One region of the Priestia sp. SRI_019 genome, then DNA from elsewhere that is predicted to be linked to it. Evidence: predicted binding sites of a transcription regulator. Region 1 holds the regulator's gene; each other region holds the start of a gene.
The links. Region 1 encodes Rex, which represses fermentation and respiration genes when NADH is low (regulators of the CRP and FNR family bind a similar motif). Its sites were predicted from a motif close to TTGTGAAATATTTCACAA; they were not measured.

Region 1 (4,541 bases):
AAACAAATAACAGAGTTCCTGGGTAATCGATTAACGCATTCTCGAGTACTTGTTTGCTATCTAAATCAAGATGGTTAGTAGGTTCATCTAAAATTAAGAAATTAGCTTTTTGAAGCATAAGCTTCGCAAGAGCCAAGCGTGCTTTTTCACCACCGCTAAGCGTGGAAACGATTTTCAGTACATCATCACCTGAAAACAGAAAATTTCCAAGCGCTGTACGAATTTCTTTTTCAGGTTTGGATGGGTATTCATCCCAAAGCTCATTTAAAACGGTTTTATTAGACGTTAAATTGGCTTGCTCTTGGTCGTAATAACCAACCATTACGTTTGAGCCAAAGGAAATGGTTCCAGTCTTGAAGCTTAGTTTATCCACAATACCTTTTAATAAAGTAGATTTCCCAACTCCATTAGGGCCAACCAACGCAAGGCTTTCACCTTTTTTAATCCGAAGGTTTGCCTGCTGAACGATATATTTGTGTTCATCATATCCGATAGACACGTCTTCAAGATTTAAGACTTCATTTCCGCTTTGACGCTCAATTTCAAACGAAAAACTAGCTGATTTTTCGCCTTCGTTAGGTCGATTTATTAACTCCATTCGATCGAGCTGTTTCCGTCTGCTTTGCGCACGTTTTGTAGTCGATGCGCGGGCGATGTTTCGCTGAATAAAATCATTCAGTTTTGCGACTTCATCTTGCTGCTTTTCATACTGACGCAACTCTTTTTCATATCGCTCTGCTTTTTGTACAAGGTATTTAGAGTAGTTGCCCGTGTACTTGACCGTTGTTTTTTGTGTGACTTCATACACTTGATTTACGACTTTATCAAGGAAGTAACGATCGTGTGAAACAATTAAAATAGCTCCTTCATACCCTTGCAGAAACTGTTCCAGCCATGCTAAAGTTTCAATATCTAAGTGGTTGGTAGGCTCATCGAGAATAAGCAAGTCTGGCTTTGTTAAAAGCAGTTTTGCAAGAGCCAAGCGCGTTTTTTGTCCACCGCTCAAGGAGGAAATAGGGGTGCTATAGTCAAAGTTTGAAAAACGGAAACCGTGAAGAATAGACCGTGTATCCGCTTCATATTGATAGCCGCCTAAATCTTTGAACGTTACTTGAAGCTGGTCGTACTCTTTGGTTAGTTTTTCGTATTGAACTGAATCATTAAAAATGTCTGGATCACCCATCTTCGTTTCAAGCGTACGTAATTCTTTTTCCATTTTCTTTAACGGAGCAAAGACCGTCATCATTTCTTCCCATATGGAGAGTGTTGACTCAAGAACTGTATCTTGTCCCATATAATCAATGGAAACACCTTTAGGTTTAATAATTTCTCCGCTGTCATAAGAAAGCTGCTCAGCAATAATTTTTAATAAAGTTGATTTACCAGCACCGTTTCGTCCCACTAGGGCAATGCGGTCTTTTGATTGTACTTCTAACTTTATATTCGATAAAATGGGTTCTGCCCCATAGTATTTTGTAATACCGTTCAATTGTAGAATAATCATTTTTTCACCTCTAGTAGTATATCCATAGTGTATTTTAACATATTTTCAACTACAAGTTCTTCTTACAAGCGTTTGTAATTTGTAGAGGGACAAGGACAAATGATGAAGCGAATGTTTTGATTCATGAAATAAAATGATTTTACCTGCACATTTTATACAGGATACTATGTTAAAATAAGAGATAAGTGCATCTCTGAACTTATATATGATGGATGTAGAAAACCCGTCATGACTAACAAACGAATCCTTTGAAGGGCACATTGCTTCGTTCTAGCTACCGACTTTAAGTAGTGCTGGATAGACAAAAGCCGTCGGGGTGCGAAGCGGAGTATATATAAAACAAGAGAAAAGAGAGAGAATTGGAAGCGCTACCTCAAAGCGGTTGATGCTTTGTGAAAGGTAATGCAATATGACTTGAAAATGTTAGTAATGACATACATGAACTGAGGGGGTACAACGTGAACACTGAACAATTAAAAATACCACAAGCAACGGCTAAACGATTGCCGCTTTATTATCGTTTTTTAAAAAACTTGCATGCTTCTGGTAAACAGCGTGTTTCGTCAGCGGAGTTAAGTGAGGCAGTGAAAGTTGATTCTGCTACTATTCGCCGGGATTTTTCTTACTTTGGAGCATTAGGGAAAAAGGGATACGGCTACAATGTGAATTATTTGCTTACATTTTTCCGTAAAACGTTAGACCAAGATGAAGTAACGAAAGTAGCACTGATTGGCGTAGGGAATCTCGGAACGGCCTTTTTAAATTATAATTTTATTAAAAATAATAACACTAAAATTGAGTGCGCTTTTGATGTGATAGAAGATAAAGTCGGTACAAAAGTAGGCGACGTGCCGGTTTATCACCTTGACCAATTGGAAGATTATATGAGTGATGACATCTCAGTAGCGATTTTAACCGTTCCAGCCACTGTTGCTCAGCAAATTACCGATCGTTTAGTGAGTTGCGGAATTAAAGGAATTTTAAACTTTACTCCTGCACGCTTAAACGTACCGGATGAGATTCGACTGCATCATATTGATCTTGCTGTAGAATTACAGTCGCTTGTCTACTTTTTGAAAAATTATCCTGTTGAATAAGGCGGACTATGTTACGATTTCCTTAAGTCTAAATTAATAAGGAGAGTGGGAATATGGGGATTGGAGCAGGCAGTTGGATTATTATTGCGATTGTAGCACTGCTTATTTTTGGACCGAAACGGTTACCGGAGCTAGGAAGATCAGTGGGCCAAACGCTTAGAGAGTTTAAGCATGCCGCTAGCGGTGCATCAGAAGATCGTGAAAAAGATAAACAGCGTCAAGTAGATGACAAAGAGTAAAAGGGTGATCATAGTATGACCGAACAAGAAATGTCAATATATGATCATATAGGAGAGCTGCGAAAACGCATTTTAATTGTTTTATTTTTCTTTGTGATTGCCACAATTGGCGGCTTTTTTATAGCGGATAAGGTCATTGTCTATTTACAGCATGCTGATGAGGCAAAAAATTTAACGATGAATGCATTTAGGCTAACAGATCCAGTTAAGATTTATATGCAGTTTGCTGTTATTATCGGCTGTGTACTTGCAGCTCCTGTTGCACTGTATCAACTCTGGGCATTTATTAGTCCTGGTTTATATGAAAAAGAGCGGAAGGTAACGCTAGGATATATTCCTGTTTCCATTTTTCTCTTTATCGGCGGTGTCTCTTTTTCTTATTTTGTGTTGTTTCCATTTGTCGTCGATTTTATGACGCGCGTTTCTGATGAGCTGAATGTAAACCAAGTGATTGGCATTAATGAATACTTTTCTTTTTTAATGCAGCTCACACTGCCTTTTGGCCTGTTGTTTCAGCTTCCTGTCGTCGTGATGTTTTTGACGAGATTAGGAATTATCACGCCTATGTTTTTATCTCAAATTCGAAAATATGCCTATTTCGTACTGCTAGTTATTGCCGCACTTATTACACCACCGGAATTGCTCTCGCACATGATGGTGACAGTGCCGCTCTTAATTTTGTATGAAATCAGCATCATTATTTCCCGCATTTCGTATCGCAAAGTGTTAAAGGCAAGGGCAGAGCAAGAAAGAGAAGATGTTAGTATGTAAAAAAACCACTGAAACAGTGGTTTTTTTATTTAGATGAATCATCTTGATTTTTATATTGCTGCTGCAATTTTTTAATTTTGTAGTGCAAGATAAAGATGCGAACCGCAAACCTGAAATCGAATGCGGCTACGAGTGCAAATAAGATTGTGGGGAAATTCCACACGGTTTCCTGAGCATTTTGAATTGCCAAGTAAGTAAATAAAATCCCCATAATAATATAAATAAACCCTCGTGTTAAAGGGATATTCTTCATAAAAACATGCCTCCAAAAATAAACTGCATTTGTTCTGCTTGTTTTTGCATTTCTATAATTTTATCTGCAAAAATAGTTTGAGATAAAATAACGATTGTATTCATCAAAACATGAGCAATAATAGGTACAACAATTAGTCTTGTTCTTGCATAAAGGAATGCAAATACAAATCCCATGGCTGTATACACAAGTAAATGTTTAAAATCCCAGTGTACCGCAGCGAAAATAAGGGAACTAATAAATGCAGAGATAAAGAAATTGTATCGTTTGTGAAGAGAGCCGAAAATAATCTTTCGGAAAATAATCTCTTCTAGTATTGGTCCAATAACAGACGTAACGACAATAAGGAACGGTGTTGCTTTAACAAGGTTAACAATATTTTGTGTGTTTTCAGATACTTGGGTAATGCCAAGAGCGTGTTCGATCATACCTGCTACAGCTTGACCAGCCATAGCGAGAAACACCCCAAGGACTGACCAGACAACAGCAATCGTTTTTCCAGCATGTTCTATACGCATGGACATGTCACGACGCAGCAGCAGTAAGACAATAAGTAAGCCAAGGATAAAGCTAATGATAGTCCAATAAGTCAAAAGCAGGACATTCGCTGTTCGAACTGGATAGTCATCAAACATTCCTGTTAATTTTAACAGCGGTATACCAACAACTCCTGAAAA
Region 2 (4,541 bases), on a different contig from region 1:
AATTAGCCGTTTCTCGGTAATACTGCAAATAAGCTCCTGTAATGTCCATCAATTCTTCGTCTGTTTTTACTTTATACAATAAATCTCCGCCGCGAAGATGCGTACCTCCATTTCCGCCCACGTAAATTTCCCAGCCGCCGTCAATTCCAATAAAGCCAATATCTTTAATACCTGACTCAGCACAGCTTCTCGGACAAGCAGATACAGCCATTTTCACTTTATGAGGCGTCCATAGTCCTTCAAATTTTTTCTCAAGCGCAATTCCAACGCCCATTGAATCCTGCGTGCCAAAACGGCAAAACTGTTCGCCCACGCATGTTTTCACCGTCCGCAGCGACTTACCGTACGCGTAGCCAGAAGGCATATCTAACTCTTCCCATACGCTAGGCAAATCTTCTTTTTTAACACCAAACAAATCAAGACGCTGACCACCCGTCACTTTTACGAGCGGAATCTCATATTTATCAACAACATCTGCAATTTTTCGTAAATCTTCTGCATTTGTGACGCCTCCGTACATGCGAGGAACTACAGAATACGTGCCGTCTTTTTGAATATTTGCGTGCATGCGTTCATTCACAAATCGCGATTCGCGTTCATCAACGTATCCGGTTGGATTCACCATACCTAAATAATAATTTAGCGCCGGACGGCATTTCGAACAGCCTTCTTCATTATTCCAGCCAAGTACATTCATCACTTCACGCGTATGCGAAAGGCCTTTTGCTTTAATCTCTTCGACAACTTCATCTCGTGACAGAGTCGTACAGCCGCAAATCGCTTCTTTTTGCACCGCCGTGTCAAAGTCAGCGCCAAGAGTATGCTGAAGCACTTCCGCTACAAGCGGTTTACATCCTCCGCAAGAACGAGAGGCACTTGTACAAGCTTTGATTTCATCAACCGATGAGCATCCTTGTTTTTGGATCGCTTCCACAATCGTACCTTTTGTTACGCCGTTACAGCCGCAAATAATATCATCGGCGCTCATGCTTGCTACTAAGCTTTCACCCGCGTTACCGCCAGATGGCTGTAAAATCGATACTTTTGCGACATCGGATACATCTTCTTGCTTTTGAATCATTGAAAACAGTCGATTTCCGTCGCTGCTGTCTCCAAAAAGAACGGCTCCTACGATTTGATTGCCTCGCAAAACAAGCTTTTTATAAATGCCGTCTTGTTCATCGAACACTTTGATCGCTTTTTTCTCTTCATCTTCCGTGAAATCTCCTGCGGAGAACACTTCAACACCTGACACTTTTAGCTGTGTTGATAAAACCGACCCTTCATAAGCCACTTTTTCTGCTCCGCAAATCGCTTTTGCTAATGCTTTTCCTTGTTCATACAAAGGTGCCACCAGTCCATATACCATTCCTCTATGCTCTGCACATTCTCCAACCGCGTAGATGTTTGGAATATCCGTTTGCATATAGTCATTTACAACAATTCCTCGGTTTACGTTAAGTCCCGCTTCTTTTGCAAGCTGAACGTTTGGCTTAATTCCAACGGCCATCACGACTAAATCAGCGTCTAAAAACGTCCCATCTTTAAAAGATAATCCTTCAACTCGCTCATCGCCGACGATTTCCGCCGTTTGTTTTTCAAGCAAAAACTTCATGCCTTGTTTTTCTAATTCGTTTTGAAGCAATTTGCCCGCTGTTGGATCAAGCTGGCGTTCCATTAAATACGGAGCTAAATGAATCACAGATACGTCCATTCCCAAATTTAACAGTCCGCGCGCTGCTTCTAATCCAAGCAGTCCGCCTCCAATAACCGCTGCTTTTTTATACTGCTGAGAAGCCTGCAGCATTTCATCCGTGTCTTTTATATCTCGAAAAGCCGTAACTCCTTTTTTATCAGATCCTGGAATCGGAAGAATAAAAGGAAGAGAGCCCGTTGCTAAAATCAACTCATCATACGATTCTACTCTGCCGCTGTTTGTCGCTACTTCTTTTTTTATCGAATCGATACTAGTAACCGTTTCGCCCGTATATAATGTAATATTGTTTTCTTGATACCAGTTCCAATCGTTTAACGTAATGTCTTCAACATTCGTATCTCCTTGCAGCACTTTTGATAGTAAAATACGATTATAGTTCGGATGAGGCTCGCTTCCGAAAATCGTAATTTCAAACGCTTCGCTTGAAACCTTCAATACTTCTTCAATCGCTCGAACTCCAGCCATTCCATTTCCAATCAATACGAGTTTCTTTTTTTGCATCTTCCATTCCTCCCCTGGCGTCTATACCTGCTTGTTTCAAAGATATATTTCCTATGCATCTTTAAAGATACATTTAAGATATATGAATTTTCTGAATCGTTCAACTTATGTGTTAGGTTATCTAACACTATAATGGTATGTATGCGATTCCATTGCTTTAACAGCAAGCAAAAAAAATAAGTGCTCTAATTACATTTTAATTTGAATCATCCTTTGCATTTTATTTTGTGATGTTTTTCACAACGTTAATGTAACAAGAATAAATAACCTGAGCTATGATAAAAATCACTCCTATTAAAAATGAGCGATAGTTTGATAGTCTTGTTCTAAAGACTTGAGTTAGTATCTTGTGATCTACCCCTTTTATCAGCAGATAAATCGACTATTGCGGCTACTGCAGATCAAGCACTCCTAACTATTTATGTAACAAAAATAGTTATTCCAAAAAATTCTTTATAAAGAATTTTTTAGATAACCTGTTCTTTATAGTATTTACTATCCCTCTTAAGTTCTTTATAATGAATTAATATAAACTCTATAAAGAACAGGATGAGGAATCGTAATGCCACTCGTAAACATCAAAAAGGTTTGGACTCCTTTAGAGATTTTTGGTTTTAAACTTTATAAGTGTAGAGATACCAAAAATTACTACTATAAAACGAAGAAAAGTCACAATCTAGCAAAATTATGAAAAAAACAAGCCTTCTTTCAAAAGAAAGAAGGCTTGTTTTTTATTTTCCCGTAAACCAATTCACAACGTACTCTCCCCACACTTCATTTCCTTTTTTCGTTAAATTACCGCTGTCTTTATTTATATACTCGCCTAAATGAAACGGCCAAATGAGCGAGTGATTCATATAATATACCCAGTTTGCTTCAGAGACTCCCCTGATCGCTTCTACCCCTTCTTCATAGGACTCCGTTTGTGAAATATATGGCTGTGACGGCTGAATCATAAGGGTTTTTTTCAAGTCTTTGAGCTGATGAATCAGCTTGTCTGTATTTTCAAGCGTCTCATCTAGCGTAAGGTGCTGGTAGTCATTTTTAAGAGGTGCTTCAAACAGAATAATGTTTGGCTGAAGTTGATCAATTTGATCGGCAATATGTGAGGATAAAAGCACATCCGTTGTCCCGTTACCATATGAAAGTGTTTTAACCGTAAATAGATCACTTCCATATGTAGCTGCTAGTTCTTTTTTTAACTGCTGAGGCCACCCTGCTTCCTTTGCGGATGTGGCAATTACAAGAGTCAGAGGTTTTTTATTTGCGACAGACGACTCAATTTGCTTTGTAATAAAGTCTGGAAGATTTTGTGTATAAGCAGATACATCAGAAAACTGTTTTTCTTTATGTACAACAGCCGACTTCACTTCACTTGCCTGCGCTTCCGTTTGCTCCTGCCAGTGCTGCGTTCCTGCATACATCACCGCGCCGCACAAAACAGCCGCCGCCACATTTATCCCAACCATCGCCTTCATTCAATCTCCCCTTTACCCATTTTTAAAAACTACTATATCCTCTCCACCAAACTTACATTCAATAGAATAAACAAAAGGACCAACACAAAAATACTCCACTGAATTTGCCCAAAAAGGTTCACATATGCGGCAGGCGCAAACCCGCAAGGGAGGGTGACTGCCGCTTAGGTCTAGCAACTCTACCATCACCGCTCTTCCGTGATGGTAGAGTTGCTACATCGATATATAAATAGTATAGATTAGTAGAATTTGGAATGGGGGACCTTTCGTACGTAAAATCTCTACAAATACACGTATACTTCGCATATTTCCTAGCGAAACGTGAAGTTTCCGGGGAAATTACGTCACGTTTCTTAAAAAGAAAACATAATGTACGTTCATTCGCACATGTGATCTTCCCCTTGTACAGTAGAGATACCGGCGGAATACAGCAAAAACGCGTTTTTGAAAAAGGAATGCCACATGCAAAAAAGCTCGTTTGATCAAATCGCTTCATCTTTTCATCCATTAATTGTATCGATGATTAAAAAATTTCATATTTACAAAGACTACGACGAATATTATCAAATTGCGTTGATTGGTTTATGGAGAGCGTATCAAAAATTTGACGAAAGCAAAGGATCTTTTTCTGCTTATGCCTACACAACCGTGCGTGGTACGATCCTTTCTCATTTAAAAGGCACCATTTTATACGAAGAACGTGAAACACCGGCTGAGCAGAACCTGCTTTCACTAAATGAATATCCCGCTCTTCCCGTTCCGCTAGAAAGTGAAATCATTAAGCAGCATATCGAACATTTAACGGGAAGAGAAAAAATCTATGTAATCGAACATCTACTAGAAGG
Region 3 (4,541 bases), on a different contig from region 1:
TCCAGGTACACTAGAGGAATTCTTTGAGATTTTCACATGGGCTCAGTTAGGGTTACATCAGAAGCCTTGCGGATTATTAAATATTAATGATTATTACACACCACTTATTTCTTTATTTAATCACATGACAGAAGAACAATTTCTACAGGAAAAATATCGTTCTATGGCTCTTGTAGATACAGAACCACAAGGTTTATTAGATCAATTCAATACATATCAACCTCCTTCAGTTAAAACATATATCACAAAAGCACAAAGCTAACAAAAAAACAGGATTAGACACTATCTAATCCTGTTTTTTTGTTAGCTTAAAATATAATTTCGTTTACTTCTTTTAATGTAACGAATCTGCCACCTAGCATATTATTATGATGTTCTACTATTTTAGAAGCTGAAAGCACAGCCGTATCAAATGTGCTATGGGCATCTTTTACTAAGATATTCTCTTTATACCCTAAGCTATATGCTCTCCTACAAGTAGTATCCAAACAAAATTCAGTTTGCATACCTGCAATGACTAATTTTCCGATTTCAAGTTCCTGAAGTTTTTTGTATAAAGTTGTTTGATAAAATGCGTCCCAAGAAGATTTTTGAATAACTATATCCGTTGGTATGGGGCCGACATCCTGATGGATTTCCCATGTGACTTTTCCTTCACTAAGCATACTATCCGAACTGGGGTCTGTATGCTGTATATAGATAATTGGCACATTAGATTTGTGTGCTTTTTCCCTTAGAGAAGTAATATTTTTAAGTACTTGTTGTTCATTACATAAAGATCCACCTTCATAAGAAAACATGATGTTTTGAACATCGATAAGCAACAAAGCTGTTTTTTCACTCATTTAATTGTATCCCCCTATTGAGTTTTGTGGTAAAAAATTCAAAATAATATTATATCAAATTAAAATCTCATATTATATAGCTTGATCCTGCAAAATCTAGCTTTCTTTGAAATGTACATAGTATATAAATGTAGTTACCATAATGTTTTTATCGGGATTTATCTGTATATACGTAAAAGCCATTTAAGACCTATCTTAAATGGCTTTTACAGTGGTTATGTTATTTTATTTACTCATCAATAATTATCGTATCAGCATTTATATCTTCAAAACAAAGGTTTACTGTTCTTTGCTTCGCTCTGGTTCTATGTACGGTTCCAGCTGGTATAAGTAACGTATCATTAGGTTTTAAAACAGCAGTATCCTTACCTTTAAAATCAATTAAAAGTTCTCCCTCTAAAACCATAAAAAGCTCATCCGAATTAGAATGATAGTGCCATTTGTATTCGCCTGAAAATACAGCTATACGAAGGCAGTGATTATTAATATTCGATACAGGAAAATTCACGTGTTGATCTTTAATATCTTTTGTAATTTCTTGAAGATTAATCTTTTCTAGCTCTAATTTCTCTACCATTACAATTCTCCCTTTATATTTTCTTTGTAATAAATTCAATTTAATTTCCCCATATACACTAAACCATTTGAACGATTTCTATTCATAGTTGTATATTCTAATTTCTTATATGCTAAGGTTTCAAATTGATCTATCCATTCTTTCACGCGTTCTTCGCTATGATGACGTAAAATAGCCCCATCTGGTAACTCAAAAACCCCATATGTATGATACTTAGTGAGTCCCTTTTCATAACGTAATTTATTTCTTTCATCGCTATTTAGTAGAAAATCGTTGATGTAAATAATACCTCCTGGCTTTAGTACCCGTTTAATCTCATTTAAAATAGCGTTTTGTTCCTCATTTTTATGAACACATGTTAAAACTGCAAAAAGTAAGACAGCATCCAAAGAATCATTAGGAAAAGGAAGCTTCCCACTTTGAATAACTTGAAAATCGATTTCTGAGTTATGAAACTTAGCTCTTTTAATCATTTCTTCTGAAAAGTCTACACCATGTAAATTGTTATAATCGTAGCTTCTTAATTCCAATAAAGTCCGTCCATACCCACAACCATAATCTAATATGACAGCATTGTGATTAACATGTGTTAGGAATAATTCAGGTTGAAAAGGCGTAGTAAATTCTTTTTTATTAGCTACTTCATTCCAATATTCATCTTGTTTGATCATCTTTATGAAACATCTCCCTATTGATCTATCAACTTTGATTGCATCATAGCATGTAAAAACATAAAATAATGTGAGATATCTCATATTTTTATAATAGTAGGAGAAAAAATGAAATTTTTAAACGACCCTATGCAAAGTTACTATGTCGAGAAATACTCTATTCAATCACTTTTTTCCTTTCCAATTACTCCATTTATTCAGGTCTGCGAATTTGAACGTGGTGAATTTATTTATAAGGAAGGATCCTATCCTCAATATATTTATTATCTTGTTGAAGGTAAGGCAAAACTCTATGTTACACACGAAAATGGGAAAGTGTCCTTGATTAATTTTTTACAAGCTCCAACATTTATGGGGGAAGTGGAACTATTAAATTCACAACGATATGCTAAAGCCATACAAACTATCACAAAAACCATTTGTTTGGCTATTCCTATTGATACCTGTAAAAATAAGCTCTTAACAGATGTTATATTTCTCAGATATTTATGCAGTTTTTTAAGCGAGAAAGCAACTAGAATTTCAGCAAAGTATACACAAAATCAGGCCTATCCACTTGAGAACCGTCTTGCTGCTTTTATAATGTTGTCGGCTGATGATAACTTTTATAAAGAAAAACATACTGAAGTATGCGAATACCTGGGTGTATCATATCGCCATCTACTCCATGTACTAGCCCAACTATGTAAATCAAATACTATTGAAAAGCAGTCACGAGGCTACATTATTAGAGACAAAGAACGTTTGAAAAAATTAGCTGAATTAAATTAAAGACACTCATAATAACCTCGTTTCATAAGAAAGATAATTATATGTATATGATATAAAAGGTAGTTACCATAATCATATGTATCGAAAACAGTTTAAAAGAGCCAGTCCCTTTATAAGTCTTGGCTCTTTTGGACTAATTATATTTAATTCATAGCTCAATGATGGAATACACGTATACCTGAATGTGCCATGATCATCCCGTATTCATTTGCTGCCTGTGTAACTTGTTCATCTCGTAAAGAATTACCTGTTTGAACCACATATTTAACGCCACTTTGAGCCGCACGATCGATATTATCACGGAAAGGTAAAAAAGCGTCGGATGCATAGGAAACGCCTTTTAACCTTTTTAGCCATTCTCGTTTTTCACTCTTACTTAGCCTAGCAGGGACCTCCTCAAAACATTGTTTCCAGTGCTCATTTTCTACCTCAGTAATATCATCATTAAGCCATCCATCAATTGCATTATTCACTTCTACACGAGAAATGCCTTCTCTGAACTTCATGTTAAGGGCCCTTGGATGTTGTCTTAGCCACCATTTATCAGCTTTTTCAGCAGCCAACCTCGTACAATGAATACGGGACTGCTGTCCAGCACCAATTCCAATTGTTTGGCCATCTAATGCGAAACAAATGGAGTTTGATTGTGTATATTTTAATGTAATAAGAGCAACAAGAAGATCTCTCTTTGCATTTTTAGGAATATTACATTGAGTAGTAACAATACGATTAAAAACTTCTTTCCCAATCTGTACATCATTTCTTTGTTGTTCTAGAGTAATTCCAAATACCATTCTTTTTTCAATTGGGTCAGGCACATAGTTTGAATCAATCTCTAAAATTAGATATTTTCCTTTCTTTTTCTGTTTCAAAGCCTCTAATGCTTCTTGAGTGTAGCTTGGTGCAACAATCATATCAGAAACCTCTGTTTTGAGGAGAGTAGCTACAGTTATATCCACTTCATCACTAAAAGCAGCACAATCTCCAAACGATGACATCCTATCTGTCCCACGCGCTCTTGCATAAGCAATCGCTAAAGGAGACAGGCCTAGGCCTTCAACAAAATAGGATCCAGTAAGTGTCTCATTTAGTGGAGAGTACACAGCTGCACCTGCTGGACTTACGTGTTTAAAAGATGCAGCTGCAGGTTGACCAGTCGCCTGTCGAAGCTCTCGGACCAGTTGAAAAGCATTTAATGCATCTAGGAAGTTAATATAACTCGCCTCTCCATTTAAGATTTTAATAGGCGTGTTCTCAGCATTCTGAACGTTAGCTTTACTTTGATTTGGATTCATCCCATATCGTAAACAAATTTCTTTCACTTAAAAATCTCCTTTCTAAATAAAAAAAGTATTTGAACTCATGTTCAAATACTTTGCCCAGGCGTACGGCCGTTATCTATGTGCTTCCTCATGGTCCTCCATGTTTACGCCAGTAACACATAGTCTGTTTTATAAGAAAATTTTACATAATAAAAATAATTTTAACAATACCTTTATCCAAATTTTTCTTTTTTAATTATATATCATATACAAATCTAATTTACACAACAGGTATTACCGGTAGTAATAAAGTCTATATATTTTCTATATAGACTTTACCAATTTATTCTTATACTGAGGCTGAAATCTTTTGTTTTTTTCGTAAGCGTAAAAAGCCAGAAGCTGTTAAAACACC
Region 4 (4,541 bases), on a different contig from region 1:
AGCGGAGTCGCGACCTATGGATTGTTATTCGCAAAAGCTATCGGAGCTAACGTAACAGTCACTTCTAGAAGTGATGAAAAAAGAAAGCAAGCCCTAAAGTATGGAGCGAATTATGCATTAGACAGTAGAAGTAACCTAACAGAAGAAATCAACGATAGAAAAGTAGATATTATACTTGATAGTGTAGGGGCAGCTTTATTTCCGACGTATTTTGAAATACTAAAGCCAAATGGAAGAATTGTTAATTTTGGGGCGAGTTCTGGAAATGAAGTTGAATTGCCTCTAAGAACTATTTTTTATCCTCAATTCAATATACTTGGCACATCTATGGGAAGTCAGGAAGAATTTGTGGACATGATGAATTTTATAGAGAAACATCAAATTAAACCAATCATCGATCGATTCTATCCGCTGTCAGAGGTAGCTGCAGCTTGCGAACGATTAGATAAAGGAAAACAATTTGGCAATATAGGTTTACTTATTTCAGAATAAAAAAAGTCCCCAGCGCTAACTGGGGACTTTTTTATATAATCAAACGTTTGTTTAAATGAAAGAAACACGATAATAACAGTTTTTTAGCGCTTTTTTATCATAACCACCAAGCTAATAAAAAGGTAACAAATCCCCCTAGTATCAAAAATCCCATGCTGTATTTGAGCGTGTATTTGAACAGTTCACCTTCTTTTCCAGCCAGTCCCACTGCTCCGGCAGCGACGGCAATTGATTGAGGAGAAAGCATTTTAGCCATTACGCCGCCGGCAGTATTAGCTGCTACGAGAATAACTGGCAAGACATTAATTTGCTGAGCTGTAGTTAGCTGCAAGTTGCCGAACAGCGCATTATTTGATACGACAGATCCCGTTAGAAATACGCCAATCCAGCCAAGGAATGGTGATAAAAATGGAAAATAAGCAGCCGATGTAGCGAGCGCCAATCCAAGTGTAGAAGACTGACCTGAATAATTTGAAATAAAGGCAAAAGCAATGACCATCATTATAGTAATAATAGGTCTTGATAATTCTTTTACGGTTTCTAAAAGAGTGGTCCATGCCACTTTTGGTGATACGTTAAGCAAGAAAACTGAAAGGACACAAGCGATAAGAATTGCTGTACCTGTTGCTGCAAATACGTCTATTTTTAAGACAGCAGCATAAGGCGTAGGATCTTTTACTAAAGGCGCTGCTTTAATTACGTGATTGTGTAAAAATGGGACGTTAATAAGCAGGTTCATATGTTCAAGCATTGTTTTGACAAAAGAAATGCTCCAAGCCGTAACGAGTATCGTTAAGAGAATAAAAGGAGACCAAGCCTTTAAAATCTGTTTTGGTGACAGGCTGAAGCTTTTAGCTGCTGCCGGGCTTGTTCGTTTAATATAAAAAGCAAGAGCAAGCAAACTCACAATAGAAGATGTGATATTTGGAAGTTCAGGGCCGATGTATGTAACAGTTAAATACTGTGTCAGTGCATAGGAAACGGCTGTGATGCTCGTTGCTTTCCATACGTCTTTTAATCCTTTTATCCCATCCATAATAAAGACAAGTAAAAAAGGGATAAGAAAAGAAATAATCGGAAGCTGCGTGCCAAGAAAATGAGCAATTTCTTTTGGATCTATGCCAGATACTTGTCCTGCGACAATAACAGGAATCCCCATGGCGCCAAACGCTCCTGAAGCTGTATTAGCAATTAAACATAGCGCCGCTGCTTTTAACGGTTTGAACCCAAGTCCAACTAGAAGCGCTGCTGTAATGGCAATCGGAGCTCCAAATCCCGCTGCCCCTTCTAAAAAAGCATTAAAGGAAAAAGCAACAAGCAGCATTTGCAAGCGGGGGTCATCGGTTATTGAAATAATAGATTGTCTGATGGTAGTAAACTGTCCGCTTTTGACAGTTAGCTTGTATAAGAACACCGCTCCGATAATAATATAGCTGATGGGCCAAAGTGCATACAGAAACCCGTAGCCTGTGGCTCCTAAGACCATTGAGGCAGGCATATCATAAAAATAAATAGCAATAATCATAGAAAGAAGCACCGTAATACCGGCAGCAATATGTCCTTTTAATTTCAAAAGAGTTAAAGCAATAAAGAAAAAGATAATGGGGATGAGTGCAATTAGTGCAGAAAGCCAAATATTATTTAACGGATTATATACCTGAGTCCACGTCATATTCATACACCTCTACTACATATTTAAAACAAGGGAGCGGGGGGGAGTCCCCCGCAAAAATCTTTAGATGTTACACAAAAGCTCTGTCGCGAGTTTGCTTAAGAATGCTAGCAGAGTGCTCGAGCTGCTGCTGTTCGTGAGGAGTTAAATTCAATTCAATAATTTGACGCACGCCGTTTTTATTAATGATAGCTGGTACGCCGATATACACATCAGAAATACCGTATTGTCCTTCTAATAAAGCAGATACCGTTAAAATAGAATTTTCATCATCTAAAATAGCCTTGGTAATGCGTACAAGCCCCATTGCAATTCCGTAATAAGTCGCTCCTTTTCGATTAATAATATGGTAAGCCGCATCGCGGGTTTGTTCGAATAGATGCTGCATATCGGGTTCTTTTTCAATAGCGGCAGTATTGATAAAATGTTCGAGCTTCACACCGCCAATTTGCGCGTGGCTCCAAACAGGAAATTCCGTATCTCCATGTTCCCCCATAATATAAGCGTGGACGTTGCGAGAATCTACTTCGAAATAGTCGCTTAACAAGTAGCGGAAGCGAGCTGTGTCAAGAATCGTTCCTGAACCAATTACCCGTTCGTTTGGTAATCCTGATACTTTTTGTGTAACGTGTGCGAGAATATCAACTGGATTTGTTGCCACTAAAATGATGCCGTCAAATCCGCTGTTCATAATATCTTTTACAATGCATTCAAAAATTTTAACGTTTTTTTCAACTAGATCTAAGCGTGTTTCCCCTGGAGCTTGATTAGCGCCCGCTGTAATAACTACTAAATCAGCGTCAGCACAGTCTTTATAATCTCCAGCCCAGATTTTCATCGGTGTGGCAAATGGCATTCCATGATTGATATCACGTGCTTCACCTTCTGCTTTTTCTTTGTTCATATCGATTAACACTAATTCATTGGCAATACCTTGATTCACCATTGAAAAAGCGTAGCTTGAGCCAACAAATCCGGTTCCAATTACAGCAACTTTTCGTGTTTTTGGCGTAAATTGTGTTTTCATTTGTATCATCCTTTGAATTTTATTTTGTGATGTTTTTCACAATGTTAGTGTAACAAGAATAAATACCCTCGGCTGTGATAAAAATCACACCTTAAAAAATAGGAAACAATTTTACAGGGTGATTTAAAAAAGGTTCTTCTACATGAAGTGCCACATTTAGAAAGATCTTAAACGTTTAAAGTGTTGAGTAAAGGCAACTTGTTTTGCAGAAAGCTAAAGAGTTTAACATTCTCTATTTGTATGTTAGCAGCCAATAATGTTTCTATAGACCCACACGAAATCCATTTGTTACACTAAGTTTGCTTATTTTTAATAAAGGAGTTGAAGGGATGGAGAACTACTATGAGCAAGCCCAAAAAGGCGCTTGGGTTAGTATCTTATCATATATCTTTTTATCGGCATGTAAACTTACTATTGCGGGTATCACCGCTTCCTCTGCATTAAAAGCCGACGGTCTTAATAATGTTACAGATATTATTGCATCCATTGCCGTCTTAATCGGCTTAAAAATTTCTAAAAAACCTCGCGATAATGATCATCCCTATGGACATTCCAGAGCGGAACATATCTCTTCACTTATTGCTTCTTTTATCATGATGGTCATCGGACTAGAAGTATTGGTCGATGCGGGTCAGTCATTATTTATGGACAAATCTGAAGCGCCTAATTTACTGGCTGCTTGGGTAGGTCTTGGAGCAGCTGCTGTTATGGGTGGTGTCTACCGATATAATATTAAGCTTGCTAAAAAACTTGATAGCCAGTCTTTATATGCGGTTGCTAAAGATAATTTGTCTGATGCACTTGTGAGTATAGGGGCTGTTGTGGGAATTTTGGGCTCACAATTCGGCTTGCCCTGGCTGGACGTGGTAGCTGCTTTTGCTGTGGGAATTATTATTTGTAAAACAGCCATCGAGATTTTTAAAGAAGCGGCTCATTCCTTAACGGACGGGTTTGATGAAGAAAAGTTAGGGCACTACAAAGAAAGCATCGAGCTTGTAGAAGGTGTAAAAGAAGTAGAAGATGTGAAAGCGCGCAAGCTTGGTAATCAAGTCGTGATTGATGTAACGGTTAAAGTAGATCCCCATTTAAATGTTATCAAAAGCCATGAAATTGCTGATCAAATTGAACATATGATGAACGATGAGCATCAAATTAAAGATACACTTGTTCATATTGAACCTGATGCATACGAAAAGCAAAAATAAGACCAGCACGTTCTTTCATTGTGAAAGGATGCGCTGGTTTTATTTTGCGGGAATTTGAAATAAATCACAAAAACTTCTTCAAAAATGAAAATGAAAAGCCGTTATTAGTAATATAAAGATTTTTGTAGAAGGGTGAGGGAATGAA

Region 2: a site for Rex is predicted at 2,444-2,461, ahead of nirB (nitrite reductase large subunit NirB). Genes of this name have one in related genera too.
Region 3: a site for Rex is predicted at 2,162-2,179, ahead of yeiL (transcriptional regulator YeiL). Genes of this name have one in related genera too.
Region 4: a site for Rex is predicted at 3,216-3,233, ahead of AC2YJL_RS23795 (L-lactate dehydrogenase). Genes of this name have one in related genera too.

The regions. Positions count from the first base shown of each region.
Region 1 is NZ_JBYCZN010000015.1:10,577-15,117, reverse strand. Features, by position in the region: gene AC2YJL_RS27155 (ABC-F family ATP-binding cassette domain-containing protein) at 1-1,504, opposite strand, end outside; gene AC2YJL_RS27150 (redox-sensing transcriptional repressor Rex) at 1,963-2,601, shown strand; gene tatA (twin-arginine translocase TatA/TatE family subunit) at 2,655-2,840, shown strand; gene tatC (twin-arginine translocase subunit TatC) at 2,856-3,611, shown strand; gene AC2YJL_RS27135 (YdiK family protein) at 3,637-3,864, opposite strand; gene AC2YJL_RS27130 (CPBP family intramembrane glutamic endopeptidase) at 3,861-4,541, opposite strand, start outside.
Region 2 is NZ_JBYCZN010000002.1:1,549,757-1,554,297, forward strand. Features, by position in the region: gene nirB (nitrite reductase large subunit NirB) at 1-2,218, opposite strand, end outside; gene AC2YJL_RS18135 (SGNH/GDSL hydrolase family protein) at 2,950-3,696, opposite strand; gene AC2YJL_RS18140 (sigma-70 family RNA polymerase sigma factor) at 4,159-4,541, shown strand, end outside.
Region 3 is NZ_JBYCZN010000007.1:32,131-36,671, forward strand. Features, by position in the region: gene AC2YJL_RS24440 (LOG family protein) at 1-262, shown strand, start outside; gene AC2YJL_RS24445 (cysteine hydrolase family protein) at 309-845, opposite strand; gene AC2YJL_RS24450 (cupin domain-containing protein) at 1,075-1,422, opposite strand; gene AC2YJL_RS24455 (class I SAM-dependent methyltransferase) at 1,458-2,093, opposite strand; gene yeiL (transcriptional regulator YeiL) at 2,202-2,864, shown strand; gene AC2YJL_RS24465 (phosphoribosylaminoimidazolecarboxamide formyltransferase) at 3,020-4,186, opposite strand; ZMP/ZTP riboswitch at 4,235-4,313, opposite strand; gene AC2YJL_RS24470 (DMT family transporter) at 4,476-4,541, opposite strand, start outside.
Region 4 is NZ_JBYCZN010000006.1:41,610-46,150, forward strand. Features, by position in the region: gene AC2YJL_RS23785 (zinc-binding dehydrogenase) at 1-492, shown strand, start outside; gene AC2YJL_RS23790 (lactate permease LctP family transporter) at 590-2,170, opposite strand; gene AC2YJL_RS23795 (L-lactate dehydrogenase) at 2,235-3,191, opposite strand; gene AC2YJL_RS23800 (cation diffusion facilitator family transporter) at 3,521-4,396, shown strand; gene AC2YJL_RS23805 (methyl-accepting chemotaxis protein) at 4,537-4,541, shown strand, end outside.